DNA from 3 places in the Rahnella perminowiae genome. Region 1 is predicted to be linked to each of the others. Evidence: predicted binding sites of a transcription regulator. Region 1 holds the regulator's gene; each other region holds the start of a gene.
What was found. The regulator PhoB, encoded in region 1, activates phosphate uptake and scavenging genes when phosphate is short. The targets are predictions, from matches to a motif close to CTGTCATAAAACTGNCNNAT.
Positions count from the first base shown of each region.

Region 2: nudF (ADP-ribose diphosphatase) is a predicted target of PhoB. The motif match lies at 4,017-4,036, and genes of this name have one in related genera.
Region 3: ugpB (sn-glycerol-3-phosphate ABC transporter substrate-binding protein UgpB) is a predicted target of PhoB. The motif match lies at 1,504-1,523, and genes of this name have one in related genera.

Region 1 is NZ_JAFMOT010000179.1:53,513-63,759, reverse strand. It holds gene phoR (phosphate regulon sensor histidine kinase PhoR) at 1-1,043, opposite strand, end outside; gene phoB (phosphate response regulator transcription factor PhoB) at 1,066-1,755, opposite strand; gene sbcD (exonuclease subunit SbcD) at 1,983-3,221, shown strand; gene sbcC (exonuclease subunit SbcC) at 3,218-6,466, shown strand; gene J1781_RS14710 (ABC transporter substrate-binding protein) at 6,705-7,727, shown strand; gene J1781_RS14705 (ABC transporter permease) at 7,739-8,503, shown strand; gene J1781_RS14700 (ABC transporter ATP-binding protein) at 8,500-9,321, shown strand; gene mak (fructokinase) at 9,392-10,247, opposite strand, start outside.
Region 2 is NZ_JAFMOT010000183.1:78,614-88,860, reverse strand. It holds gene parE (DNA topoisomerase IV subunit B) at 1-1,365, opposite strand, end outside; gene yqiA (esterase YqiA) at 1,481-2,062, opposite strand; gene cpdA (3',5'-cyclic-AMP phosphodiesterase) at 2,059-2,889, opposite strand; gene J1781_RS17675 (DUF1249 family protein) at 2,917-3,342, opposite strand; gene nudF (ADP-ribose diphosphatase) at 3,342-3,974, opposite strand; gene tolC (outer membrane channel protein TolC) at 4,199-5,695, shown strand; gene J1781_RS17660 (DUF1190 family protein) at 5,881-6,552, shown strand; gene J1781_RS17655 (glutathionylspermidine synthase family protein) at 6,562-7,722, shown strand; gene ygiD (4,5-DOPA-extradiol-dioxygenase) at 7,787-8,575, opposite strand; gene ribB (3,4-dihydroxy-2-butanone-4-phosphate synthase) at 8,826-9,479, opposite strand; FMN riboswitch at 9,612-9,787, opposite strand; gene ubiK (ubiquinone biosynthesis accessory factor UbiK) at 9,920-10,192, shown strand.
Region 3 is NZ_JAFMOT010000157.1:23,018-33,264, forward strand. It holds gene J1781_RS04565 (aminotransferase-like domain-containing protein) at 1-194, shown strand, start outside; gene J1781_RS04570 (IQM protein middle domain-containing protein) at 254-829, opposite strand; gene J1781_RS04575 (hypothetical protein) at 863-1,333, opposite strand; gene ugpB (sn-glycerol-3-phosphate ABC transporter substrate-binding protein UgpB) at 1,639-2,952, shown strand; gene ugpA (sn-glycerol-3-phosphate ABC transporter permease UgpA) at 3,095-3,982, shown strand; gene ugpE (sn-glycerol-3-phosphate ABC transporter permease UgpE) at 3,979-4,824, shown strand; gene J1781_RS04595 (sn-glycerol-3-phosphate import ATP-binding protein UgpC) at 4,831-5,904, shown strand; gene ugpQ (glycerophosphodiester phosphodiesterase) at 5,907-6,647, shown strand; gene J1781_RS04605 (DUF2756 domain-containing protein) at 6,704-7,006, opposite strand; gene J1781_RS04610 (carboxylate/amino acid/amine transporter) at 7,220-8,119, shown strand; gene metR (HTH-type transcriptional regulator MetR) at 8,025-8,960, opposite strand; gene metE (5-methyltetrahydropteroyltriglutamate--homocysteine S-methyltransferase) at 9,065-10,247, shown strand, end outside.

The DNA of each region.
Region 1 (10,247 bases):
TGCGGCGTTTGCTGCCAGCTGACTTCAATCCGCGTCCCGGCAGGCGTGTGGTTGACGGCGTTATACACCAGATTCGATACCGCACTGCGCAACTGATCTTCATTACCAAAGACGTTCAGTTTGTCATTAATGCGAAACACCACCTCATGCCGGCCGTTGCTTAACGTTTGCACCTCACGTTCGAGCATACCGAGCATCACCGGAATATCGACTTTCTCATGCAAATCAATATTCGCTGAAGCTTCGATTTTCGACAGCGTCAGCAACTGCTTCACCAGCCCGTCCATTCGCCGCGTCTGTTCCTGCATGGTATCCAGTGCTTTGGTGCGGAAAGGTTCTTCCAGTTTGGCGTCTTCCATCATTTCCAGATATCCCTGCAATACGGTCAGCGGGGTTCTCAGCTCATGACTGACGTTAGCAAAGAAGTTACGCCGTGCACCTTCGAGCTGGCGCATCTGTGTGACATCGCGTGCCACCATCAGCAGTTGCCCTTCTGAATAAGGCATAACGCGAAACTCGACGTAATGCTCATTATTGAGTTGCAGATTCAGCGCCCGGCTGAAATCGCGGGTCTGGATCCACAGCCGGAATTCCGGATAACGCAGCAGGTTGAAGATATGTTGCCCGTTATCTTCCGGCCAGCGGAAACCGAGCAGATCCTGCGCCAGCCCGTTACACCAGAAAATATTGCCTTCTTCCGTGGTCAGCACCACGGCATCTGGCAGCGATTCAGCACCGCTGCGAAAACGTTTGATCAACTGACCTAATTCACGACGCCGACGCCGGTTGCGCATCTGCATCTGGTTAAGCCCGTAGAACAGCGGCTCCCAGCTCCAGCGGCCGTTCGGCGGCGTAATACTGCGGTCAAGCCACAGCCAGTGAGAGAGTTTGAGCTGGTTGTAATAATTCCAGCCCAGTGCCGCAACCAGCGACACAAACAGGAGCCAGCCGAAATGACCGACGAAAATACCGAGAATTAACGCTGGCAGACAAAAGAGAAAAAATTCGCCGGCCAATCGTTTCCATGACAAACGTTCTAGCACACAGATTCTCCGCTGTGAGGACTCAATAACGCGTTGAAAAACGGTATCCGGTACCACGAACAGTCTGGATCATTCTGTCATGTCCGCTGGTTTCCAACGCCTTACGCAAACGACGAATATGCACGTCTACGGTGCGATCTTCCACATAAACGTTAGTGCCCCAGACGTTATTGAGCAACTGTTCCCGGCTATAAACACGTTCAGAATGCGTCATAAAGAAGTGTAATAACTTAAATTCTGTCGGCCCCATATCAAGCGCCTGTTCGTTGGCCATCACCCGGTGAGACGAGGGATCCAGGCTTAAACCCTGCATGTCGATCACTTCTTCCACCGCCATTGGCGAGATGCGACGCATCACCGCTTTAATGCGGGCAACCAGCTCTTTCGGGGAAAACGGTTTGGTGATGTAATCATCGGCACCGACTTCGAGGCCACGCACCCGATCTTCTTCTTCACCGCGTGCGGTCAACATCATTACCGGAATTTCGCGGGTCAGCGCCTCACGTTTAAGATGCTTAATAAACTGAATACCGGAACCGCCAGGTAACATCCAGTCGAGCAGGATAAGTTCAGGGTAAGGTTCAACAAGCTGCCCAATCGCTGAATCAAAATCCTCAGCTTCTACGGCCTGATAGCCATTTTGTTCCAGTACAAAACACACCATTTCACGGATTGGAGCTTCGTCTTCAACCACCAATATACGTCTAGCCATCGTAGGTCCTGCCAATAGGTTAGCGATCTTTTATTTGATTGCGGGCGCCATTATGCGTCAGTTTTGTGACAGATTTATGAATGAAAAGAATGGTTCATTACAGTCAAATATGACAGATAATTAGCGGCCATCTCGCTGAAATTGGACTGATTTATCGGGGACATCTCCCCCCGCCGACGTTTATACTTTGCCCCATTGTCGTCATCCAGGGTTCATACAGGAGTCTCATGCGCCTGATCCACACGTCAGACTGGCATCTTGGCCAGTACTTTTTCACCAAAAGCCGTGCAGCCGAACATCAGGCATTTCTGCGCTGGCTGACCGGTCAGGTGCAGCAACATCAGGTCGACGCCGTGATTGTCGCGGGTGATATTTTCGATACCGGATCACCGCCCAGTTATGCCCGCGAATTGTATAACCGCTTCGTGGTGGAATTACAACAAACCGGCTGTCAGCTGGTGGTACTGGCTGGCAACCACGATTCCGTCGCAACACTTAATGAATCACGCGAGCTACTTTCCTGCCTGAATACGCGGGTGATTGCCACTGTCGGCGAAAATCTGTCTGAACAGATTTTGGTGCTCAGTCAGCGTGACGGAAAACCGGGCGCGGTACTGTGTGCCATCCCGTTTTTACGCCCGCGTGATCTGCTGGCCAGTCAGGCCGGTCAGTCCGGCAGCGACAAACAACTGGCATTGCAGGAAGCCATCGCCGCACATTATGACGCGCTCTGGCAGGCCGCGCAGGCCAGGCGTGATGAACTCGGCATACCGCTGCCCGTTATTGCAACCGGCCATCTGACCACCGTTGGCGTCAGTACTTCTGATTCCGTGCGTGACATCTATATAGGCACACTTGACGCCTTCCCCGCGCAGGCGTTCCCGCCGGTTGATTATGTGGCGCTTGGCCATATTCACCGCGCACAGTGCGTCGCAAAAACTCACCACATCCGTTACAGCGGTTCGCCAATTGCCCTGAGCTTTGACGAACTGAGCAAAGCCAAAAGTGTGTATCTGCTCGATTTCGACGGGGCAACGCTCAGTGCCATCGACACGCTGGAAATTCCTGTTTTCCAGCCCATGCAGATACTCAAAGGCTCGCTGGCGGAAATTGAAAAGCAACTGGCGCAGTTCGAAGGCGGTGATGCACAAAAACCCGTCTGGCTTGATATCGAAGTCGCCACGCAGGATTATCTCAGCGATATTCAGCGGCGTATTCAGGCGCTGACTGCGGATTTGCCGGTGGAAGTTGTCCTGTTGCGCCGCAGCAAAGAACAGCGCATCAGCAGCATTGAGCAGCAGGAAAAAGAGACCCTCAGTGAACTGAGCGTCAGCGACGTCTTTGAACGGCGGCTGGCGCTGGAGCCAGACCCTGATGCCCCCCGTCAGGCGCGGATGCGCACTCTTTTTGCTCAGGTTGTTGAGCAGGTCACGCACGCTCAGAATGCAGAGGACAGCGCACAATGAAAATTCTCAGCCTGCGTTTAAAAAACCTGAACTCGCTGGAAGGCGAATGGAAAATTGATTTCACTGCCGAGCCGTTCGCCAGCAACGGATTATTCGCGATCACCGGCCCGACCGGGGCAGGGAAAACCACCCTGCTTGATGCCATTTGTCTGGCGCTTTATCATCAGACGCCACGTCTGAACATCACACCAAGCCAGAACGAACTGATGACCCGCCACACCGCCGAATCGCTGGCTGAGGTGGAGTTTGAAGTTAAAGGCGTAGCTTACCGCGCATTCTGGAGCCAGCGTCGAGCTAAAAATTCGCCGGATGGCAACTTGCAGGCACCGAAAGTCGAGCTGGCGTTACTGGCCGGCGGCAAAATTCTGGCCGATAAAGTGCGCGACAAACTCGACGCCATCGCCACACTGACCGGGCTGGATTTCGGCCGTTTCACCAAATCCATGATGCTGTCTCAGGGGCAGTTCGCCGCGTTTCTGAATGCTGATGCCAACGACCGCGCCGAATTGCTGGAAGAACTGACCGGCACCGAAATTTACGGACGGCTGTCTCAGCGCGTCTTTGAGCAACATAAAGAAGCGCGCATCGTACTCGACGGTCTGCATCAGCGCATGTCCGGCATCGAACTGCTCAGCGAAGAACAACGCCAGACGCTGGAGGCACAGCATGCTGAACTGAACGCACAGGAAAACAGCCTCAGCCAACAGGCGCAGCAACGCCAGCGGGATCTGAACTGGCTGCAACAATGGCAACAGGTGCAGCAAAAACTTCAGCAATCTCAGTTGCAGCTGGCTGCCGCTGAGCAGGAAAATCTGGCCGCCGCGCCGCAGTTACAACAGCTGGCACGCAGTGAACCGGCGGAAAAACTGCGTCCGTTACTCAATGACCGTCAGCGTTGTCAGGAAGAGTCACAACGCCTTCAGCAGCATCTGACGCAACTGATACAGCAACAGGAACAGCAGATCGCGCAGATGGCGCCGCTGAACCAGGCAGCAGAACAGGCGCAAACTGCACGTCAGAAGCAGGCCGAAGAACAGCGCCGGATGCAAACGCTGATCGAAGAAAAAATCCTGCCGCTGGACGGTGAAATCGCTCAGTGGCACAAATCACTGGCAGAAACACAGCGGGCGGTCAGTGAATCGCAGAAACAGGCCGCTGACCAGAACACAACACTGCGGCAAATAACGGCAGAACGACAAAAACTGGATGAAGAAAACCGCCAGCATCAAACCCGGCAGACCGCACTGACCGAAGCCCTTAACGCCGCACAGCAGCGTCAGGCAGCTCTGGAAAAACAGCATCCGCTGGCAGCCTTACAGAAACGGCAAACAGAACTGATGCAACTCCGGCCGGTGCGACAACAGCTTTTTTCGCTCGCGCAACTTTTCCCGCAGCTTAACCAGCGCGTGCAGCAACAAAACCAAGATTTTGCGCAGTATCAGGTACAACTGGCTGAGGAAGAGCAGCGCCTGGATAAGATCCGCCTGCAATGTCAGACACAACTTGAACATCTCAACGACGTAAAAACGCTGCATAAACAGGAAATGCTGATCGTCAGCCTCGAAGCTGAACGCGCGAATTTGCAAAGCGGTAAAGCCTGCCCGTTGTGCGGCTCGACCTCGCATCCGGCGGTTGAACACTATCAGGAGATCAAACCTTCTGAAACCGCACAGCGCGTCGAGAAAATGCAGCTTGAATTCGATGCGGTAAAAGCCAGCGGTATCGAACTGGCGGCGAAGATCAAAAGCCTGAAAGAACAGCAAAGACGTCTGCAGATCCAGATGGAGCAGGATCAGCAGCAACTGAATGCGCAGACGGCAAACTGGCAACAGCTCAGCATGCCGCTGAATCTGACGTTTACCCTGCATGACACCACTGACATCTCGCAATGGCTGACCGCCCGCGACGAAGAAGAGCAGCAGTCTCAGGCGCTGACCGGCCAGCACGAACAGCTGGCACGGGCACTTCAACAGGCGAAAGATGCCCTGACTGACGCCCTGAATCTCCAACAAAAAGTACAACAGCAAAGTGCATTGCTGACCGAACGCATTACGCGGCTGGTAGAAATAGAGGCGAAATCTCAGCAAGACCTTGTCCGGTTGCAAAAACAACAGGCCGAAGGTGAAAAAGCGCTTTCTGAGCTTCATGCCCGGCGCCTCGAACTGTTCGGCGAGCGCCAGGTGGCTCAGGTTCGCGAACACTTACATCAGCAACAGCAGGCGGCAGAAAAAGCGTTCAGTGATGCCCAGACCGCGCTGCATAAGGCGCAGGAACAACGCGACCAGCTTGCCGGTCAGCTGGCCAGTGCGCAGAAGCAACAATTACAGACCAGCGCACAACTGACACAAACGGAACAGGTGTGGCAACAGGCGCTGAGCACCAGCGGGTTTGCCGATGAAGCCGCGGTGAAAGGAGCGCTGCTTGACGACGTGCTGCGCCAACAGCTGCAGCAACGCAAAGAACATCTGCAACAACAACTGGCACAGGCACAGGCATTACTGACTGACGCCAGAGATATGCTGGAAAAGCATCGTCTTGTCCGCCCTGCTCATCTGAGTGAATCTGACGGTGATCTTAATGCCCTGACCGTGCAGCAGACGGAACTGGCTCAACAACTGAAAGCGTTACAACAACGTCTGGGCGAAGTGAAGAACCAACTGGAAAGCGACAAGCAGCGCCACAGCGGACAACAGGCGCTGATTGCTCAGATAGCGCAGGCACAGCTGACCTGTGATGACTGGGGTTATCTCAATCAGATGATTGGGTCCAGTGACGGGGCGAAATTCCGTAAATTCGCGCAGGGACTGACCCTCGATCATCTGGTTTATCTGGCGAACCGCCAGCTGGAAAAACTGCACGGGCGCTATCTGTTACAGCGCAAAACCAGCGATGCGCTGGAGTTGCAGGTGGTCGATACCTGGCAGGCCGATGCGCTACGTGACACCCGCACATTATCCGGCGGCGAAAGCTTCCTGGTCAGCCTGGCGCTGGCGCTGGCATTGTCTGATCTGGTCAGCGACAAAACCCGCATCGACTCTCTGTTCCTTGATGAAGGTTTCGGCACGCTTGACGCCGACACGCTGGATACGGCACTGGATGCCCTCGACAGCCTTAACGCCTCGGGTAAAACCATCGGCGTGATCAGCCATGTCGAAGCAATGAAAGATCGCATTCCGGTACAAATCAAAGTCACCAAAGTGAATGGTCTGGGTATCAGCCGTTTAAGCAGTGAATTTAAAGTCTGACCGCGATCTTTTGCGGGGCATGTCGCTAAAAATATTGCTAGCGATATGCCCTGCCGTGGATCCTGATTGTGAGCAGGCGCCCAAAAATCGCACCAGCGCAGTGCGTATCCCTTTGTCAACCTGCTGAATTTACGCCGCTTCCCGCCCGTTAACAAACTGGCATGCCCTGTGCTTAACGTTATGTATACAAGTTGCAGTACAAGTTGCAATGTATCCATAACCGCTAAGGGAACCGCCCATGAAAAACATCAAACCAGAATGCCGTCCGGTCGATAAAAAACGCCGCCAGCTGATGCAATGGCTTGCCATTACCGGTGGCGTTTCAACCCTGGGTGGCATGATCCCGACGTCGGTTTTTGCAGCCGGCGACGATGAAATCCGTATTGGCTACTGGCCGATTGTCGGCGGTTTACCCTTGTACGTGGCACTTGAACAGGGCTTTTTTAAAGAGGCCGGGCTGAATGTGAAAGGGGTGAAATTCGCCAGCGCACAACAAATTGTTGAAGGGATGATCACCGGCAGGATCCACGGCTGCGCAAATGGTACCGCAACCGGCGCGCTGGGACTGGGGGCCATTACCTCACCGGGTCTGTTTAAAATTATCTGTTCTAATCCGTCAAACCACACGCTGGTGTTAGATGAGTTTCTGGTACCACTGAACAGCCCGGCCAAGGCTATCAGTGATCTGAAAGGCAAGAAAATTGCCTGCGGCCCGGGGATCCAGAACGTCACTATGGCGAAAATTATTCTGGAGAAAAATGGCTTCACTAACCCGTCGGTGATCGAACTGCCGGTGGGGCAACACGCACCTGCCCTGGCCGCAGGACAAATTGACGGTGTATACACGCTCGAACCGACCGGCACCGTGGGGCGGATGAAAAATCTTTCCCGCACCCTGGAAACCGGCGTGATTTCTAAATATGTGCTCGGCAACGCCGACGCACCGTGGTTTGGCGGTGCCGCAGCACTCAACGCCAGCTTTATTGCCAGCAAGCCTGAAGAAACCAAAAAGTTTATTGCCGCTTATCAGAAAGCGGTGGAATTCATTGCGGCTCACCCTGACAAAGCGCGCGAAAATGTCGCCGGTTACACCAGCATTGAACCGGCGCTGGTGAAGGAAGTGCCGCTGCCGGGCTTTGTGATGTATTCCGGTTTAAAAGGCGACAACCTGCAATGGTTCCAGAAATTTTATGACGTCTTTACAGAAAGGAAAATCTTCAGCAAGCCGGTGGATGTCGCTTCACTGATTTATCAGGGATGAGGGGAAACAGAATGACTTCACGCTGGTCTTCAAGATTACTGCCGCTGGTCGGCCCGGTACTGCTGTTTTTATTCTGGCAACTGGCCGTCAGTGCGAAATGGCTCAATCCGGTGCTTCTGCCCTCACCCGTCGAGACACTTGGCTATATGTTCCGGTCATTTTCCGATGCGTCCATGCGCACCGATATCGGCGCCACACTCTACCGGACGCTGGTTTCCTTTGCCTTTGCCGCGGTCATTGGTGTGCCGCTGGGGGTCATGCTGGGCAGCAATGAAAAAGTTTACCGCAGCCTGGAATTTCTGATCGACTTCTTCCGTTCAACGCCATCCTCAGCGCTTATCCCGCTGTTTATGTTGATTTTCGGCATTACGGATGCCAACAAAATCGCCATCGCCGCCTTTGCTGCCGTGCTGGTCATCCTGTTCAACAGTGCATACGGCGTGATGAATGCCAAAAAAACCCGCCTGATGGCCGCCAAAGTGATGGGTATTTCCCGCTGGCATATTTTCAAAGACATCATGCTGATGGAAAGCCTGGCACAAACCTTTGTCGGACTGCGCACCGGCGTGTCGATTGCGCTGGTGATCGTGATTGTCGCCGAAATGTTTATCGGTTCAGAAACCGGCCTCGGCCATCGGATCATTGATGCCCAGCAGGTTTTCAATATCAAAGATATGTACGCCTCGATCCTGATCACTGGTGCGCTGGGCTATCTGCTGAATCTGGCTTTTTTACTGATCGAGAAAAAAACTGTGCACTGGAGTAGCAAAGCATGACGCAACCTCTCTCGCTGAACCCTGACTACCAAGGCCCGAAGCTGCCTCAATACGCCACGCGCCCCGACACGCATGTGACAATCCGCGGGCTGAACAAAGCCTTTGCCGGGCAACCGCTTTACACCGATCTCAATCTGGATCTGCCGCGCAGCAAAATTGTGTCGATCTTCGGCCCGAATGGCTGTGGAAAATCGACCTTAATGAATATGATCGCCGGGCTGATCCCGGTCGATAAGGGCGATATTTTATTTGACGGCAAAACGCTGGCACAAACCACCATCGGCTACGTATTTCAGAACTACCGCGATGCGCTGTTTCCGTGGATGAGCGCGCGCGCCAACATCGCCTATCCACTGGTCCGCCATGGCATGAGCAAAGCCGATGTGAATGCACGGGTTGAGGAGCTGACGCAGATGTTTGATATCCGCTTTGACCTGAAACGCTATCCGTATGAGCTTTCCGGCGGCCAGCAGCAAACGGTATGTATCATGCGGGCGCTGGCGACGCGTCCGGAAGTGATGTTCCTCGACGAACCTTTCTCGGCGCTGGATTTCGAGATGACGCTGTTTATCCGCGATAAATTGCAGGAAGTGCAACTGGCGACTGGCGTCACGATGCTGATTGTGTCACATGATCTGGAAGATGCGGTGTTCCTGGCGGATGAGATTTTACTGCTGACGCGGCGACCGACGCAGATTGCGGAAATCGTACCGTTCGACCTGCCGCGCCCGCGTGGATCGGAAATCATGAGCCATCCGGAATTTATCCGCGTCAAGGCACATACTCTGGAAGTCTTTAAGCGCGAAATGGCGCTCTGAAGGGCAACGGCGGTAAGTCACAGGGGCGCGATTTTTTTTCCTGTGACTTACTCATGATTATTTCTGATGCTTACAACGCAAAGCGCGATTGCGGCCATAGCCAGGCCGCACCGCGCACACCGCTCGAATCACCATGAACGGCTTTGAGGATCGGCGTTTCACATTCTCCGCCAAACACCCATTGTTTAATCAACAGCGGCACCGTCTGATACAAACGATCCACATTACTCATGCCTCCCCCGAAGACAATCACGTCCGGATCGAGGATATTTACTACGTTCGCCAGCGCCTTAGCCAGACGGCGTTCATAGCGTCCGAGCGCCAGTTCTGCGGTTTCATCCCCCTGTTCCACCCGCGCAATAATCTCTGCGCCTTTCAGCCGCTGACCGGACAAACGGAAGTAGTCTTCTGCAAAACCGGTGCCGGAAACAAAGGTTTCGACGCAGCCTGATTTCCCGCAATAGCACGGTACCTCACGGGCAAACTGAATTTCTTCATCATCCTGCCACGGCAGCGGGTTATGTCCCCATTCCCCGGCATTGCCATTACCGCCCGCATGCGCCGCGCCGTGAAGCGCCACACCGGAACCACAGCCGGTGCCGATAATAACCGCAAATACGGTCTGACGGCCCGCCCCTGCGCCGTCAGTGGCTTCTGACACCGCAAGGCAATTCGCATCATTGGCAATATGCACTTCGCGTTTTAATAGCAGGGCCAGATCCTCATCCAGCTGTTGTCCGTTCAGCCAGACCGAATTGGAATTTTTCACCTTACCGGTAAAAGGCGACAGAGTGCCGGGGATCCCCAGCCCTACGCTGCCGCGCTGGCCTGTGGCTTTTTCAGCATCCAGCACCAGTCCTTCGATCGCTTTGAGCGTGCGTTCGTAGTCATTTCTCGGGGTATCGACCCGTTTACGGAACAGCTCT
Region 2 (10,247 bases), on a different contig from region 1:
TTCATCGGATGAGACCTCCCAGGTATTGAGGATCTTACCTTTGAGCGGCATGATCGCCTGATATTCCCGATCGCGCGCCTGTTTGGCAGAACCGCCCGCTGAATCCCCTTCCACCAGGAAGAGTTCGGTCATGTTCAGATCCTGTGATGTACAGTCAGCCAGTTTGCCCGGCAGCGCAGGGCCGCTGGTCAGTTTCTTACGCACCACTTTTTTCGCTGCACGCAGACGACGCTGGGCACTGGAAATGCACAGTTCCGCCAGTTGTTCTGCGGCCTGAACGTTCTGGTTCAGCCACAGACTGAAGGCATCTTTCACCACGCCGGAAACAAAGGCCGCACACTGACGCGAGGACAGGCGTTCTTTGGTCTGACCGGCGAACTGCGGATCCTGCATTTTTACTGACAGCACATAGGCACAGCGTTCCCAGATATCTTCCGCAGACAGCTTCACGCCGCGCGGCAGAATATTGCGAAATTCGCAGAACTCGCGCATGGCCTCAAGCAGCCCCTGACGCAGACCGTTAACATGCGTACCGCCCTGCATGGTCGGGATCAGGTTGACGTAGCTTTCAGTCAGCAATTCGCCGCCTTCCGGCAGCCACAACAGTGCCCAGTCAACCGCTTCGGTATCACCGGCAAAATTCCCGACAAAGGCTTTTTCTGGCAGCGTAATCAGGCCATTGACTGCTTCCATCAGGTAATCGGTCAGACCGTCTTCATAACACCAGCGTTGTTCGGTGTTATTCACTTTGTCTTTAAACAGGATTTCTACGCCAGGACACAGTACGGCTTTGGCTTTCAGCAAGTGGCTGAGGCGGCTGACCGAAAAACGCGGACTGTCGAAGAAACTGCCATCAGGCCAGAAATGAACGCTGGTACCGGTGTTGCGCTTACCGCAGGTGCCGGTAACGTGCAGGTCCTGCACTTTATCGCCATTTTCAAATGCCATTTCATACACTTCGCCGCCGCGTTTTACCGCCACTTCAACGCGTTTGGATAAGGCGTTAACCACTGAAATCCCTACGCCATGCAGGCCGCCGGAAAACTGGTAATTTTTGTTGGAGAATTTACCGCCCGCGTGCAGACGGCAGAAGATCAGTTCGACCGCCGGAACACCTTCTTCGGCGTGGATATCCACCGGCATGCCGCGACCGTCATCAATGACTTCGAGAGACTGATCTTCGTGAAGGATGACTTCAATGCGTTTGGCGTGGCCTGCTAATGCTTCATCCACGCTGTTATCAATCACTTCCTGACCGAGATGATTTGGCCGGGTCGTATCGGTGTACATGCCCGGACGGCGGCGCACCGGTTCGAGTCCGCTGAGGACCTCTATGGAATCCGCGTTATAAGTTGATTGGCTCATCGTTGATTATTCGTGGCTCATAGGTTTGTGGGCTAACGATACAGTATGTGGGCGGGTGGAAGCACTGGCAGCAAGCAGAGGCTATAAATCCGGGGTAAAAGTCACCCTGACGATGTTAGTCTGCGGCCAGTTCCAGGAAATCTACAATCGGCGAAAAATAACGTTCAAAGCCGACAAATGCGTGATTCCCCCCGGGTTCGACCGTCTGGCGACAGGTGGTGTAGTACGCCACAGCCTGACGGTAATCGAGAATTTCATCGCCCGTTTGCTGCAGCAACCAGAGTAAATCCGGTGACTCCAGCGGTTCGACCTGCATGACTTTCAGATCATAAACGTGGCGTGACTCTAACACATATTGCTGGCCGGTGTAGGGGTTCTCGTTTTGTCCGAGGAAGTCGATCAGCAGCTCATACGGCTTCACCGCCGGGTTCACCACCACGGCCGGCACGGCAAAACATTGCGACAGCCACGTGGCGTAATACCCCCCCAGCGAGGAGCCAACAATACCCAGTTTTTTACCCGCATTGCTAATGACCAGACTCTCAAGTTCTTCCGCGGCGTCAGCCGGATAAGGCGGTAATTGCGGGATAATCATATCGATATGGGGATGATTAACCGCCAGCCAGTTTTTTAATGACGTGGCTTTCGCTGAGTGCGGAGAACTGTTGAATCCGTGCAGGTAAAGTAAGGTGTTCATTCGTAGCCGTCCGACTCCGTGTCAGGATGAAACTCGCTGGTTTCCAGACGGAAGACTTCAGTCTCTACACGGCCGTCCGGATATAAATCAAGGTAACGCCAGCCCGGTGCAACCGTATCAATCGTGAAATTGGTGCAATGCGGTTTAAACTGTACGCAGGTTGACGGCGTCGCATAAAGACGGCGTCCGTACCAGTCAAGATCAAGCTCCTGATGAATATGTCCGCACAACAGCGTATTCACTTTCGGGTAATTCACCAGGGTATTCGCCAGCATATGCGCATTGCGCAGGCTGTGCTGATCAAGCCAGGTGCAGCCTGAAGGCAGCGGATGATGGTGTAACATCAACAAAGTAAAACGATCAGGGTACGCGTTCAGACAGCGTTCCATCCATTCCAGCTGATATTCGCTCAGCTCGCCGTGCGGCACACCGAATACCTGTGTATCCAGCAGGATAATTTGCCAATGTTCACCAAGCAGAACGTGTTTCGAAGGGTTGATCCCCGCATCCTGCAAGGCATTGACCATCGCAGGCTGGAAATCATGATTGCCCGGCAGCCAGACGCAGGGCGCGGTCAGCTCGCCGATACCGCGGGCAAACTGATGGTAGGCTTCCACCGACTGATCCTGTGCCAGGTCCCCTGTTGCCGCGATAATATCGACTTCACGCTGCTGCGCTTTGATGGCGTCCAGCACTGCGCGATAGCTGTTAAACGTATTCACGCCTAACAACGTTTCATCTTCACCGGCAAAAAGATGGGTATCAGTAATCTGTAGAATCCTGACTTTGGCCCCATTCACCAAAGGCAGTGTAAACAGGCTTTCCAAATCGTTTCCTTTGTTGTTGAAGTCTGTCTAACAAACCGGAATTGCCATCGCTCCGTGCGCAAGGCAATAACGCAGCCAATCCGCAAGGAACTGGTTAATTTGATGCTTTTCATCACGCTGATGCAACTTTTTATTCGGATAATCATAACGTGCTTTGAAGCGAAAGATCTGCTGACTCGCACACACTTCGGCCACCATCGCATCATGATACAGGCGAACGGTGAGCGAAGGCAGGCTCCAGTAACTCACGGCCGGCGCAGTCTGTTTGATTTCTATCAGGGATGTATAACGTGTTGATTCGAGGATCGTCAGGCAATACGTTGCGCTACTCACCTGATATGTCACCGTTTCACCAGGTTCATCGGTGCGTGGCATCAAACGGCGCAATTGTGCAAAATTTGTTTCACACAATCTCATCATTTCAGGGAAGTCAGGGGTATAGCGCTTAATCATTAGTTAGCCCACTCTTTTTTCAGGGATTCATGGTGCAGCTGCAGCCATTGCAGGGCAATCACTGACGCCGCATTGTCTATCGCTCCTTCTTCCACCCACCGGTAAGCCTGCTCACGGCTGACCACATGTACCCGGATGTCTTCATTTTCTGCTTCCAGACCGTGAATTCCTTCTGCCGTCGTGGCATCAACTTCACCGACCATAATGGAAAGACGCTCGCTGGTTCCGCCCGGACTTGCCAGGTAATTCACAGCCGGTTTGCAGCGTTTCACCACAATGTTCGCTTCCTCGAGTGCTTCGCGGCGGGCAACATCTTCCACTGTCTCGCCCTCTTCAATGATACCGGCGACCATCTCCAGAAGCCAAGGAGTATCACTGGAATCCAAAGCAGGGATGCGGATCTGTTCTATCAGCACCACTTCATCCCTTTTCGCATCATAAGGTAAGAGTACCGCAGCGTGGCCGCGCTCAAAAACTTCACGGACGACTTCTGCGCTCATTTCTCCATTAAACAGCCGATGGCGAAACCGATATGCAATAATAGAAAAAAAACCTTTATATCGTGTCTCGCGTGCAATAATTTCTACATCATCTTTGCCGAAAGTAACCGGTGACCGTTTAAATGAAGACATGGAATGTTTCCTTATCCCTCACAGAGGTAATTTATTGCCCTTTGAGGTCAGTTTGATGAAAATGCGTTAATAATAATCAAGGTTGTTTGTGATAGATTTAGGCTCATTCACTCGGGAAGGCACGTTAAGCCAACCGCCCCGCTAGCCTGACTCTGCTAGAATCCGCGTCTATGGGTTAATTTGACTGCGCCACCATACATAACAACATTGCTGCACAACAAGGAATGCAAATGAAGAAACTGCTCCCCCTTCTCATCGGACTCAGCCTGGGCGGCTTCAGTACGATAAGCCAGGCCGAAAACCTGATGCAGGTCTATCAGCAAGCCAGGACAAGTAACCCGGACCTGCGCAAATCTGCTGCTGACCGGGATGCTGCATTCGAAAAAATTAACGAAAGCCGCAGTCCTTTATTACCGCAACTCGGATTGGGTGCGGATTACAATTACACCAATGGGTACCGTGATGCGAATGGCGTTAACAGCGACGTTGGCAGTGCCAGCCTGCAATTAACGCAGACCATCTTTGATATGTCAAAATGGCGCGCCCTGACACTGCAGGAAAAAACTGCCGGTATTCAGGATGTGTCTTACCAGACGGATCAACAATCTTTGATCCTCAATACTGCAACGGCTTATTTCAACGTATTGAGTGCAATCGATTCACTCTCGTATACCGAAGCACAGAAACAGGCTATTTACCGTCAGTTAGATCAAACCACTCAGCGCTTTAACGTGGGGCTGGTTGCGATTACCGACGTGCAGAACGCCCGTTCACAATACGACACCGTACTGGCTAACGAAGTGACTGCGCGTAATAACCTGGATAATGCGCTGGAGTCCCTGCGTCAGGTTACCGGTATGTATTACCCGCAACTGTCTTCGCTGAATGTTGATAACTTCAACACCACGCGCCCGCAACCGGTCGCCACGCTGTTGAAAGAAGCAGAAAGCCGTAACCTGAGCTTGCTGTCTGCCCGTCTGTCACAGGATCTGGCACGTGAGCAAATTCGTTATGCGGAAACCGGCCATATGCCTACGGTTGATCTGACTGCCTCAACCGGTATCAGCAATACCAAATATCACGGCGACAAAACGGGTGGTTCTTCCAGTTATCAGGACGCCGATGCTGGTCAGAACAAGATTGGGCTGAGCTTCTCCCTGCCATTGTACAGTGGCGGTTCAGTCACCTCTCAGGTGAAACAGGCACAGTACAGTTTTGTCGGGGCCAGCGAGCAGCTTGAAAGCGCGCACCGCAGCGTCGTGCAGACCGTTCGTTCTTCTTTCAATAACATCTCTGCCTCGATCAGTAGCATCAACGCGTATAAACAAGCCGTTGTTTCTGCTCAGAGTTCTTTAGATGCGATGGAAGCCGGTTATCAGGTCGGTACCCGTACTATTGTGGATGTTCTGGATGCCACCACCACGCTGTATAACGCCAAACAGCAACTTTCCAGTGCGCGTTATACGTACCTGATTAATCAGCTGAACATCAAATCAGCACTGGGTACACTGAACGAAAGCGATCTGCTGGCACTCAACGGTGCCCTGGGTAAACCCATCCCAACCGCACCGGATCAGGTGGCACCAGAAACACCTGATCAGGATGCTGCGGCAGACGGTTACGGCAAAAGCACCCCGGCAGCTGCGCCTCGTGCTCAGAAAGCCAGCGCAACAACAGCAACCGCAACACCGAAGAAAAGTGGCAATCCTTTCCAGAATTGATTCTGAAAAGTCCCCCGCATTTCCATCAAGGCAGCCTGAAAAGGCTGCTTTTTTTTGCCTGCGTCACGCCGCTCTGTAAAGTCTCGTAACAATTGCCTGTCGCTGCTTTAACAATCACCCGCTTTCCCCTATTCTTAGACCCTACTGGGAAAGGGCAAAAAAGCCCTAAACATGGGATAAGAACGATGAAACGGACACAACACGTTAACCTGGCTACCTTCCGTAAATCATGGCGTAGCTCTAGAATTACTCCTGTCGCCCTGGCGATAAGCGCAGTCTTTATGCTTGCCGGCTGCGAGAAAACCGACGAAACCGTTTCGCTGTATCAGAATGCGGATGACTGCTCGAAAGCCAACCCTTCCGGCAGTGCGCAATGTGTTGCAGCGTATGATGCAGCGAAAAAGGAAGCGGCAAAAACCGCACCTAAATATGCCAGCCGAGAAGACTGTATCGCTGAATTTGGCGAAGGCCAGTGTACTCAGGCTCCGGCACAGTCAGGCGTCGCCACGGCCGAAAACCAGAGCAGCGGCGGCAGCATGTGGATGCCGCTGATGGCAGGTTACATGATGGGCCGGATGATGAGCGGTGGCGGTTACGCGCAACAGCCATTGTTCAGCTCAAAAAACCCGGCCAGCCCGGCTAACGGTAAGTTCGTGGATGCGACCGGTAAAAACTACGGCCCCGCAACAGCGGGCGGTCGTACCATGAACGTTCCGAGAACAGCGATGGCGCCGAAACCTGCCGTGACCAACACCATCACCCGTGGCGGTTTTGGCGACAGTGTGGCAAAACAAACCTCAATGCAGCGCAGCTCCTCTGCGGCGCCACGCAGCCCTGGCCGCAGCATGGGTGGCTAAGAGATACCGATGAAACGTTTAGCCATTAATGAGCGCCCGGACTGGCGCGAAAAAGCCACGGAGTTTGGCTTCAACTTCCACACCATGTATGGCGAACCGTACTGGTGTGAAGATGCTTATTACCAGTTCACGCTGGCGCAGATTGAAGAGATCGAAGAGGCGACGGCGGACATTCATCAGATGTGCCTGAAGGTCGTTGAGCGCGTAGTGAATGACGACAAACTGATGGCGAAATTCCAGATCCCGAAACACGTCTGGGAATTTGTCCGCAGTTCATGGCGCACGCAACAGCCTTCCCTGTATTCACGTCTGGATCTGGCTTACGACGGCGTCAATCCGCCGAAGCTGCTGGAAAATAACGCCGATACGCCGACCTCTTTGTATGAAGCGGCCTTCTTCCAGTGGCTATGGCTTGAAGATCAAATTGCGGCAGGCAATTTGTCGCAGGATGCTGATCAGTACAACAGTCTGCAGGAAAAGCTGATCGAACGTTTTGCCGGGCTTAAAAACCAGCATGGTTTCTCGTTGCTGCACATCGCCTGCTGTCAGGACACCGAAGAAGATCGCGGCACCGTGCAATATTTGCAGGACTGCGCGCTGGAAGCGGAACTGGCCAGCGAATTCCTGTTTATCGAGGAAATCGGTCTGGGGGAACGCGGGCAATTCACCGACACGCAGGATCAGGTGATTTCTAACCTGTTTAAACTGTATCCGTGGGAATTCATGTTCCGCGAAGTCTTCGCGACCAAGCTGGAAGATGCCGGTGTACGCTGGCTGGAACCGGCCTGGAAAGCCATTGTGTCGAATAAAGCTTTGCTGCCGTTGTTATGGGAAATGTTCCCGGATCACCCGAATCTGTTACCGGCTTATTTTGCCGAAGATCAGCATCCGGAACTGGATCACTACGTGGTGAAGCCGCTGTTTTCCCGCGAAGGCGCGAACATTAAAGTCATCGAGAAAGGCCAGGAAGTCGCCCGTGTGGATGGCCCGTACGGTGCTGAAGGCATGATCGTGCAACAGTTCCATCCGCTGCCAGTGTTTGAAGGCAGTTACACCCTGATCGGCAGCTGGCTGGTCAATGATCAACCCTGCGGGATCGGCATCCGTGAAGATAAAGCGCTGATCACCCAGGATCTGTCACGTTTTTATCCGCACACGATTGTCGGATGAAAAACCAGAAAAGGATAATGAAGAAATTCATTATCCTTTTTATTTCGGGCTGACAGTGGTGCTATTAACCTAACTGCACCGAGAGCATCGAAAGCGATCCCATCACGATCCCGTCCGTTGGCTGCGTGATCGGCTCAATACCATTCCACGCGCCTAAAACATACAGCAATGGCAGATAGTGATCCGGAGACGGATTCGATAATGCGCCGCCTTCATGCTCCATAAACTGCACCAGAGGATGATCTTTCGCCTCACCCTTCCAGCGCAGATTGTCTTTCACATAAGTCTCAAAAGACGTCGCCCACGGATAAGCTTCAGTATCGCCGCCCCATTTCACCATCCGCAGGTTATGCACCACATTACCGCTGGCAACAATCATCACGCCTTCGTCACGCAGCGCCGCCAGCTTCTTACCCAGTTCATAGTGGTATTCCGGCGGCTGTGTACCATCAATACTCAGCTGGATCACCGGAATATCCGCGTCAGGATACATCTTGATCAGCACACCCCAGGTACCATGGTCGAAACCCCACTCGCGGGTATCTGAAATCACATTTACCGGGCTAAGTAATTCCTGAACCCGCTTTGCCAGCACCGGTGAACCGGGTGCCGGATAACGCTTATCAAACAGCGCCTGCGGGAAGCCGCCAAAATCATGAATCGTGCGCGGGTTTTCCATCGCCGTAACCGCAGTACCACGGGTGAACCAGTGAGCTGATACGGCCAGGATCGCCTTTGGCCGCGGTAATGTTTCACCCAGCGTATGCCAGGCACGGGTATAAATATTGTCTTCCAGCACGTTCATCGGACTGCCGTGGCCTAAGAAGAGTGCGGGCATACGTTGAGTCGTCATCATGAATTCCTTACCCAAAATAAAAGAGAGCGGGCCGGTGAGTGACCTGCCGCGTAATAACACTACGTTACTCTTTTTGATGGCCGGTGACAGCCGGGTAACCGTGAAGGAGATGTTCAATAAATTTGATGAGTCAAATCAAAAGAAAGCGGGAGGATGGTGTTCTTCAAAGCACAATTTTGGCAATAATTCACAATAAAAAGCAAAAAGGCCGCACAGGCGGCCTTTTCTGTTACGCATAACCCGTCGCTTAGCTTGCCTGACGGGTCTGCGCCTGGCGATAGGCCACCAGATCGGCGATGGTCACTACCGGCATATTATGCTGACGGGCAAACACCACCACTTCCGGCGCGTGCGCCATAGTGCCGTCATCATTAGTGAGTTCACACAGCACGCCGAAAGGCTTCAGACCCGCCAGCGTTGCCAGATCTACCGACGCTTCAGTGTGACCGCCACGGGTCAGCACCCCACCGGCCTGCGCACGCAGCGGGAAAATATGCCCCGGGCGATTCAGATCAGAAGGTTTCGCGCCGTCTTTGATTGCCGCACGGATAGTCGTAATACGGTCGGCCGCAGAAACGCCAGTAGTTACCCCTTCAGCCGCTTCAATAGTCACGGTAAATGGCGTCTGGAACGGGCTGGAGTTGTTCTCAACCATCATTGGCAAATCCAGCCGTTTACGGCTGTCTTCGTTCATGGTCAGGCACACGATGCCGCTGCCGTGACGAATGGTCAGCGCCATTTGCTCAACGGTCATATTTTCAGCTGCAAAAATTAAATCGCCTTCGTTTTCACGATCTTCGTCATCCAGTACCAATACACCTACGCCATTACGCATGGCGTCAATAGCACGCTCAACACGTTCAGCTGATGTACCGAATTCGGAAAGTAGGGTCTGATTCATGGTAAAAATAACCTCATGTTCTGTATGTGGATTACCAGAATCAGGGCGTCTTGAGGAGGCTAGCTGCAGCAGCCATCAGGCGTGCTACAGTTATAAAAAATAACGCAGCGGGCATGTTTGCCCGGCTTGAATCGTTACTCTCTCCCATCCGGACTTTAACCGTCGGCCCCGGAATTACACCGGATCTGCTGACCTCTAATCCCGAAGGATTGAGCGCTCGCGGGCTTCCACATGGAAGGGATTATAACGCTTCCGATATTCCGTGGTTTACCGCCGGTGGGGACTTTCACCCCGCCCTGAGAATAAGCAAAACAACTATAGCGCCAATAAATCAACAGGGCAATCCTGCGGTTTGGCCAATTAGTGCCCCTGAAGGTTTATAGAAACGGCCTCAGCGATTACACTATGGAAAAGCACCTCCTTCTAGAAAAGGAAATAACATGATTGACCCGAAAAAAATTGAACAAATTGCCCGCCAGGTTCACGAATCAATGCCTAAAGGGATCCGTGAGTTTGGTGAGGATGCCGAGAAGAAAATCCGTCAGGTATTGCAGGCGCAGTTCAGCCGCATGGATTTAGTCAATCGCGAAGAGTTTGACGTTCAGACCCAGGTTTTACTGCGTACGCGTGAAAAACTGGCCGCGCTGGAACAACGCCTGTCCGTGCTGGAAGGCAAACAGGCAGAAGCGGAAAAACCGCAAGATCCGGCCTGATTATTACGAGTTGTGTAAACAGAAAGGGCCTGCCTGGCAGGCTCTTTCATTATGT
Region 3 (10,247 bases), on a different contig from region 1:
TGTGGGCACGCTTCCGCGAACCGCGTAATTGTGCTGACTGGATGAAAAAGACGCTGGCGCAGGGTGTGGTATTTGTACCGGGCGAATTCTTCTATGCCGATAACCCGGATCACTCGACGTTCCGTTTGTCGTTCGCTACCGCGACTGAAGAGCAAATGCATGAGGCGGTTGCCCGCCTCAAACGCGCATTGTAATTTTCCTTCGCTTGTCTGTCAGCAGGTACCTTTTTGTGCCCGGTACCTGCCGGCAGGCATTACATGTCGGATGGATAAACTTTACACGGTTTTATATTTTTCGTTCCCTTTTTCCCGCCATTTAACAGCACTTCTTCCGCGTCAAAAAATTCCTGAATATGATTGCTAATGACCGGACAGGCAGCAACACCCTGGAGCAGGGCGCCATGCTGCTTTAGCCAGAATAAAATGCGCACAAAACTGGCCGCATTCGGGCGGTAATGGCCGCTTTTACACGTAATCCCGACCAAAATTCCATTATTTACCGCTATTTCACCGGCAGCCTGTACCGGCGCACCGCTCAGGAAGCTCGAGTGGTGGAAAATATCCACCCTATGATCGTTAGCGTAAAGGCTATTATTGGGCGCCATCACAAATATGGCCCATCCCTCGCCAGCAATATTGGTGCTCATATTACCCGTGTGAAACCGTTCACCGCGTGAATTATAAATGATGCCATTGTTGATATAAATTTTTTTATCTTCACGCTGTGCGCTGTCTAAATAAGTGACGCCCATTTGCAGTCTGCGTAGTAATTCTTCTCCCTTTTTATTATCAAACATATCCGGAATATAAAATTCACGCAGCCAGTCCAAAAAACTCAATGGGCTTGAGGACGTCTTCCAGATTTATAACGGGTCTTTACTATAAGCAATGGCCCTTGCTAAAGGAAAATGGCCGGGTATTAATGCTTCCTGCCAGTAATCTTGATGTAAACGGTGATGTGTTTTGCCCGTTACTCCCACCACAAAAGGTTTTACTGCCGCCCTGACTTTTGCCCAACCCCGAAGTCCGTGGCCTGAGCTATCGCCGGTCACGAGTTGAAGAGTGAGGGCCTTAGCGCGTTTAAGGGCCTGATCATGAAGTATCATGACCGCCGCAGCGCGATGGTTTGCAGGCTTACGGTGATAATATTTCTGACAGGCATCACAAATCATTAGCAGCAGATTGGCTTCTAAATCGGGCGTTTCTAACGTAATGATTTTGTAATGTTGTAAGAGCGTATCAATATGAGCCAGATAAACATTGGCCCTTCTGTGAAACAATCCCAGATTGGATTGCTTTTTAAATTCCTCTATCGTCCATATTTTATCTGGCATATGTTCTTACCTTCCATTTCTCTTAATTACACCTAGTATTTGTATGTTATTTAAGGGGTTGTAAATGAGGTGGGTAGTAGATTTTTCTGAGTGCATGATAATTTTAGTGGCTGTTCAAGTCGAATTCATTATGAATTAAGCAATGCCCTACAAAGCTTTATTTAACATCGCTGTCATATTACTGTCATTGATTTTATGTTTTTCTGTCATTTTTCCATGTCATGTTAGCTCCCGAATAAAAACGTTTCTTAATATCCATTATTTCTCTGCACTTGTTCTACACCAGCAGAATTCAGGAGACAGGCATGTTCATCAACCTCAAAAAAACGGTCATTGGCACCGCGCTGGCGCTGGCTTTCAGCGCCAATGCTTTTGCTGTGACAGAAATTCCTTTCTGGCACTCTATGGATGGCGAGTTAGGCAAAGAAGTGAACTCGCTGGCTGACCGTTTTAACCAGACGCACCCTGATGTCAAAATTGTGCCTGTCTATAAAGGCAAATACGACGAAAGCCTGGCGGCTGGGATTGCAGCGTACCGAACCGGTAATGCGCCTGCGATTCTGCAGGTTTACGAAGTGGGCACCGCGACCATGATGGCCAGCAAAGCCATCAAACCGGTTTACGAAGTGTTCAGTGATGCAGGGATTAAAGAAGACGTTTCCCAGTTTGTGCCGACTGTTTCGGGTTATTACTCCGATTCCAAAGGCCGCCTGCTGTCTCAGCCTTTCAACAGCTCCACGCCGGTGCTGTATTACAACAAAGACGCTTTTAAGAAAGCCGGTCTTAATCCGGATCAGCCGCCGAAAACCTGGCAGGATATGGCGGTGTACACCGAGAAATTACGTGAAGCTGGCATGAAATGTGGCTACGCCAGTGGCTGGCAGGGTTGGATCCAAATCGAGAACTTCAGCGCCTGGCATGGTCTGCCGATCGCTACCAAAAATAATGGCTTCGATGGCACGGATGCTGTTTTGGAATTCAACAAACCAGAGCAAATCAAACATATTCAGATGCTGGAAGACATGAACAAAAAAGGTGATTTCACCTATTTTGGTCGTAAGGATGAATCCACCGCCAAGTTCTATAACGGCGATTGCGCAATGACCACCGCCTCTTCCGGTTCCCTGGCTGACATCCGTCAGTATTCTAAATTCAGCTACGGCGTAGGCATGATGCCTTACGACGCAGACATCAAAGGCGCCCCACAAAACGCCATCATCGGTGGTGCAAGCCTGTGGGTAATGAACGGCAAAGACAAAAATACCTACAAAGGCGTTGCCGAATTCCTGCAATTCCTGACCACACCTGAAATTGCTGCCGAATGGCATCAGAAAACCGGTTATCTGCCGGTGACCACCGCCGCGTATGAACTGACCAAAAAAGAGGGCTTCTACGACAAGAACCCGGGTTCTGACGTTGCTACCCGCCAGATGCTGAACAAGCCGCCATTGCCGTTCACCAAGGGTCTGCGTCTGGGCAACATGCCTCAGATCCGCACCATCGTGGATGAAGAACTGGAAAGCGTATGGAGTGGTAAGAAAACTGCCAAAGAAGCATTAGATACTGCGGTACAGCGCGGGAATTTGTTACTCCGTCGCTTCGAAGCTTCTACTAAGTAATCCAGTTTTGCTCCCTCCCCAGTGAAGGGGAGGGTTGGGGTGGGGTATTAAAGACAACTCAGTCGTTTGCAAAACCCCCTCCCAACCTCCCCTTCGCAGGGGGAGGAGCTAAACCCGCCATCGCATCAACGAGTACACCATCATGAGTTCACACCGTCCCGGTTTTGGTTGCAGCTGGCTGCCCTACGCGCTGGTATTGCCACAGCTGCTGATCACCGCGATATTTTTCCTGTGGCCTGCAGGTCAGGCGCTGTGGTATTCGGTTCAGACGCTGGATCCGTTCGGCTTATCCAGTACGTTTGCCGGTCTGACTAACTTCATACAGCTGTTTCAGGACCCGTACTATCTCGATTCGTTTTATACCACGTTGAAATTCAGCTTTATGGTGGCGTTTATCGGGCTGGCCGTTTCGCTGTTTTTCGCGGCGCTGGTCGATCACGTTGTACGCGGCAGCCGGATTTATCAGACGCTGATGATCCTGCCATACGCCGTTGCGCCTGCCGTGGCAGCCGTATTGTGGATGTTCCTGTTCAGCCCCGGCCTCGGTCTGATCACCCATTTCTTAGGCTCGATGGGCTATAACTGGAACCACGCGCAAAACAGCGGTCAGGCGATGTTTCTGGTGGTGCTGGCATCGGTCTGGAAGCAAATCAGTTACAACTTCCTGTTCTTCCTGGCGGCATTGCAGTCGATCCCCAAATCTCTGGTGGAGGCGGCGGCTATCGATGGTGCGGGTCCGGTTCGCCGGTTCTTCCATCTGGTGTTGCCGCTGATTTCGCCGGTCAGTTTCTTCCTGCTGGTGGTCAATCTGGTCTACGCCTTCTTTGATACCTTCCCGGTGATTGATGCCGCGACGGCCGGTGGCCCGGTACAGGCGACAACTACCCTGATTTACAAAGTGTATCGCGAAGGTTTCTCCGGTCTGGACTTGTCCAGTTCTGCCGCGCAGTCCGTGATTCTGATGTTGCTGGTTTGCGGCCTGACGTTCATTCAGTTCCGCTTTGTCGAGCGTAAGGTGCGTTACCAATGATTGAAAACCGCAGAGGGCTGGATATTTTCAGCCACATCATGCTGCTGCTCGGCGTGCTGGTGATCCTCTTTCCGCTGTATGTCGCGTTTGTGGCGGCATCTCTGGATAACAAACAAATTTTTGACGTGCCGATGACGCTGATCCCAGGCACGCATTTATGGGAAAACATCAGCATCATCTGGACGCAGGGCGCGGGCAACAGCAGTCCGGCATTCGGGCGGATGCTGTTCAACAGCTTCATCATGGCGATGGTGATCACCATCGGTAAGATTTCGGTATCCATGTTGTCGGCCTACGCGATTGTCTATTTTCGTTTTCCGCTGCGTAATCTGTTCTTCTGGCTGATTTTTATGACGCTGATGTTGCCGGTGGAAGTGCGTATTTTCCCGACCGTGCAGGTGATCGCCAATCTGCATATGCTCGACAGCTACACCGGACTGACGTTGCCGATGATGGCGTCTGCGACCGCGACCTTCCTGTTCCGTCAGTTCTTTATGACCTTGCCGGATGAGCTGCTGGAAGCGGCGCGTATCGACGGTGCTGGCGCGATGCGCTTCTTCTGGGACATCGTTTTGCCGCTGTCAAAAACCAACCTTGCAGCGCTGTTCGTCATCACCTTCATCTATGGCTGGAACCAGTATTTGTGGCCGATCCTGATCACCAATGATGCCTCGATGGGCACGGCGGTGGCGGGAATTAAAAGCATGATTTCTTCCGGCGACGGCTCGACCCAATGGAATCAGGTGATGGCGGCCATGATCCTGACCTTATTGCCACCGCTGGCGGTGGTGCTCCTGATGCAGCGCTGGTTTGTGCGCGGCCTGGTAGACAGTGAGAAGTAAACTGAAATGGCAAATTTGAAATTACAGGCAGTGACCAAATCCTACGACGGCAAAAACCAGATTATCCAGAGCATTGACCTGGACGTCGCTGACGGCGAATTCATCGTGATGGTCGGTCCTTCCGGCTGCGGAAAATCCACCCTGCTGCGTATGGTTGCCGGGCTGGAGCGCACCACCTCCGGTGATATTTATATCAACGACCAGCGCGTCACCGAACTGGAACCGAAAGACCGCGGCATCGCGATGGTATTTCAGAACTACGCGCTGTATCCGCACATGACCGTGTTCGACAACATGGCATATGGCCTGAAAATTCGTGGCTTCGGCAAGGCGCAGATCCTCGACCGCGTCGAAGAGGCGGCGCGTATCCTGGAACTCGGCCCGCTGCTCAAACGCAAACCGCGTGAGCTTTCCGGTGGCCAGCGTCAGCGTGTGGCGATGGGCCGCGCTATCGTGCGTGAACCGGCGGTATTCCTGTTCGACGAACCGCTGTCCAACCTCGATGCCAAACTGCGGGTGCAGATGCGCCTCGAACTGCAACAGCTTCACCGCCGTCTGCGCACCACCAGTTTGTATGTCACGCACGATCAGGTCGAAGCCATGACGCTGGCTGAGCGTGTGATCGTGATGAACAAAGGCATTGCCGAACAAATCGGTACACCCTCCGAAGTTTACCGCCGACCGGCAAGTCTGTTTGTCGCCAGTTTTATCGGTTCGCCAGCCATGAATTTATTACCGGGCCAGCTGACTACGGATGGATTATCGCTGGTAATGGAAGGCGGATTTGAATTGCCGCTGCCGGTTCCGCGCCCTGAATGGGGCGGACGTGAACTGACGGTGGGCATCCGTCCTGAACATATTCATCTGACTGATGATACTCAGAAGGGGATCCCGATGGTGCTGAATACGCTGGAACTGCTGGGCGCGGATAATCTGGCGCACGGCAAGCTGGCGGGCAGCGGCGTTGTTGTCCGTTTGTCGCATGAAGTGTTCCCGACAGCCGGATCGCTGTTGCGCTTGGATTTCCCGGCGAAAGCGTTACACTTTTTCGATACTCACAGCGGATTACGGATGGAATGAACATGAAAGCCTGGCCCTATCCACGTATTGTGGCACACCGCGGTGGTGGCGCACTGGCACCGGAAAATACGCTGGCAGCCATCGACACAGGCGCAAAATACGGTCACACCATGATCGAATTTGACGCCAAACTGGCGCAGGGTGGAGAGATCTTCCTGCTGCATGACGATACGCTGCAACGTACCAGCAACGGCTGGGGTGTTGCGGGGGATTTGCCGTGGGAAAAACTGGCCCAGCTTGATGCGGGTGACTGGTACAGCGCCACATTTAAAGGCGAGAAATTGCCGCTGCTGGCGCAGGTAGCCGAACGCTGCGCATACCATCACATGATGGTAAATATCGAGATCAAACCGACCACCGGAACTGATGAGAAAACCGGCACTGACATTGCGCTGGCTGCCCGTGAATTGTGGAAAGATCAGGCCGTTCCGCCGCTGCTTTCCTCGTTTGAATTCGACGCGCTGGTGGCTGCCAAAAAAGCCGCACCGGAATTGCCTCGCGGCTTACTGATCGACGAATGGTACGAAAACTGGAAAGCACTGACCGGTGAACTGGAGTGCGTTTCCCTGCATCTTAACCATAAATTACTGAACGAAGAACGCGTCAGAGCGATTAAAGACGCCGGGTTGCGTATTCTGGTGTACACGGTGAATAGCCCGGAACGCGCCCGCGAATTACTGCGCTGGGGCGTGGACTGTATCTGTACGGATAAGATTGATGTGATCGGGCCCGATTTTGCCTAGAACCTGGTGTTAAAATCCGGCATCAGGCGTGGTGTTCACCACGCCTGAACTGCGGGTTAAGGCGTCTGGTTCAATTTCTGATTCAGCGTCTGATTATTCTGCTGGATCTGCAACCGTTGCTGATTGCTTTGGATTTGTGACTTCAGTTTGAGTTGCTGTTGCTGCTGGCTGTTACGTAAATCCTGCTCCTGCTGGCGTTTTTGCATCTGCTGATTGTTTTGCTGTTGCTGCTGCATGCGTTGTTGCGACGGATTGGTCAGCAGCGGATCGTTAGGATTCGGCACCTTTTCGGCGGCGCTGGCGGTCTGAACGGCAAACAGCAATGGCAGCGCGGCAAGCATTCCATACAAACATTTCATCAGGTCATCCTCCATTTCCGGTCATAGGTTAAGTGTATGCCATCCCGGCGGCAGACGTGTGATTTGAGCGCACGATTCCCTCAAAGCGTGGCACGGCTCTCGTTTGCTCAATAATTAAACAAACGTAAACCATCTTCGTACTTCGCGGTTTCCCCCATTCCGTTACAATCGTGCATCTTTCACTTTTTCTCTGACAAACAGGGCGTAGCTGCCGTGCCTTTACTCATCATTACCACCATTTTGTGGGCCTTTTCCTTCAGCCTGATTGGCGTGTATCTGGCCGGACAGGTCGACAGCGTGTTTTCCGTATTAGTCCGTTTAGGGCTGGCGGCGCTGGTTTTTCTGCCTTTCCTGCGCTGGAAAGGCCATCAGCTCACCACCATTTTGCTGTATATGGCGGTGGGGGCGATGCAGCTCGGTATCATGTATCTCATCAGTTTTGAGGCCTACCTGTATCTGTCGGTACCGGAATTCCTGTTGTTTACGGTAATGACGCCGCTGTATGTCACGCTGATTTATGACCTGATCAGCGGACGGAAAATCCGCATGGGCTATGCGCTCAGTGCACTGCTGGCGGTGGCCGGTGCAGCGATTATCCGTTACGACCATATCAGCGAACATTTCATCATCGGTTTGCTGCTGGTGCAGGCGGCGAATATCTGTTTTGCCATCGGGCAGGTGGGGTACAAGCGTCTGATGGAAACCCGTCCGGTGCCGCAACATACGGCGTTTTCCTGGTTTTATCTGGGGGCGTTGCTTTGCGCAGTGGTGGCGTGGTTCCTGTGGGGGAATCCGCAAAAACTGCCGACCACCCATCTGCAATGGGGGATTCTGGTGTGGCTGGGGATCGGGGCTTCCGGGCTGGGATACTTTATGTGGAACTACGGGGCAACGCAGGTTGATGCGGGAACGCTTGGGATTATGAACAACTTTCACGTCCCGGCAGGGCTGCTGGTTAACCTGGCAATCTGGCAACAGCAGCCGCACTGGCCGAGTTTTATCACAGGTGCCGCTGTGATTATGTCCTCACTGTGGGTACACCGGCGTTGGGTCGTGCCGCGTCGCGAACAAACGGCAGATGATCGCACGCGTGCTGCCGGGCCGAACGAATAAACGCTTCCGTCACAGGCTGACGCTGTTCGCCGTCACGCACGGCGGCGTACAGACGGCTCCATAAGCCTTCGCCCAGGGTTTTGGTGACAACCAGACCCTGGCGCTCAAAACTCTCCACTACCCAGTGCGGTAACGCTGCAATCCCCATCCTCGCCGACACCATCTGAATCAATAACAATGTGTTATCGACACTTTTCAGTGACGGGCTGATACCTGCCGGTTGCAGGAAATGTCGCCAGATATCCAGACGCTGGCGTTGCACCGGATAAATCATCAGCGTTTCAGTGCTCAGATCTTCCGGCGTGATGACCGCTTTGCCTGCCAGCGGATGATCCGGTGCCAGCACCAGACGCACTTCAAAATCAAACATCGGAGAATAGTGCAAACCGCTACGCGGCAGGATGTCGGAGGTTAATACGATGTCCAGCTCGCCCTGTTGCAGTGCGGGCTGCGGGTCGAATGTCACGCCGGATTTGAAATCCATTACTACTTGTGGCCAGTTCTGATGGAAATTATCCAGTGCGGGCGTTAACCACTGAATACAGCTGTGACATTCAATCGCGATACGCAGCGAAGTCTGATGTGGCTCATTGCATGCCTGCAATGCCTGCTGAATTTGTGGCAGCACCTGTTCTGCCAGATTGAGCATGATTTCACCCTGCGGGGTAAAACGCAGGGGCTGACTTTTTCGCACGAACAATCTGAAACCGAGGCGTTGCTCAAGGTCACTGAACTGGTGCGACAGGGCCGATTGGGTCTGATGAAGCTGCGAGGCGGCTGCGGCCAGTGACCCGGTGTTGCGCAGTGCTTGCAACGTTCGCAGGTGTTTCAGTTCGATCATGAGTGTCCTTCACTTTGTCATGAATAATTTGCGCTTGTGGAATATACACTACCTGCGGATTATGGATGTGTAAACATCTGGATGGCTAAACAGGACTTAAAAAGATGACGATACTGAATCACACTCTGGGTTTTCCACGCGTTGGTCTGCGTCGTGAACTTAAAAAAGCACAAGAAAGCTACTGGGCGGGTAATGCCACGCAGGAAGAATTGCTGGCAACCGGTCGCGAATTGCGAGCCCGTCACTGGAAACAACAAGCTGAAGCCGGCGTGGATTGGGTCCCGGTGGGCGATTTTGCCTGGTACGATCACGTACTGACCACCAGTCTGCTGCTGGGTAACGTGCCTGCACGTCACCAGAATGACGACGGCTCTGTTGACCTCGACACTTTATTCCGTCTTGGCCGCGGCCGTGCACCGACCGGTAAACCGGCTGCCGCAGCGGAAATGACCAAATGGTTTAACACCAACTACCACTATATGGTGCCGGAGTTCGTGAAAGGTCAGAAATTCAAACTGACCTGGACACAACTGCTGGAAGAAGTGGATGAAGCGCTGGCGCTCGGTCACAAAGTGAAACCGGTTCTGCTTGGCCCGCTGACCTATCTCTGGCTCGGCAAAGTGAAAGGCGAACAGTTTGACCGTCTTTCCCTGCTCAACGACATCCTGCCTGTATATCAGCAGGTGCTGGCTGAACTGGCAAAACGCGACATCGAATGGGTGCAGATTGACGAACCGGCTCTGGTGCTGGAACTGCCTCAGGAATGGCTAAATGCTTACAAACCGGCTTATACCGCCCTGCAACAGAATAAAATTAAACTGCTGCTGACCACCTATTTCGACAGCGTCGGACATAATCTCGACACCCTCCGGGCCCTGCCGGTTCAGGGGCTGCACATTGATGCCGTTGCCGGTCATGATGATCTGGAAACCGTCATCAACGCGCTGCCAAAAGAGTGGCTGATTTCTCTGGGTGTCATCAATGGTCGTAACGTCTGGCGGGCGGATCTCAGCACCTGGTTTGAACGTCTCAAGCCACTGGTTGAAGGCCGTAACGTCTGGATTGGCAGTTCCTGTTCATTGCTGCACAGCCCGATCGACTTAAACGTTGAAAGCCGTCTGGATGATGAAGTGAAAAGCTGGTTCGCCTTCGCCCTGCAAAAATGTGCCGAACTGGCATTGCTGACATCTGCCCTGAACAATCCCACCGCGCAGGCACAACAGAAACTGGCTGAATACAGTGCGCCAATCCGTGCCCGTCGCGAATCAGCCCGCGTAAATAACGCTG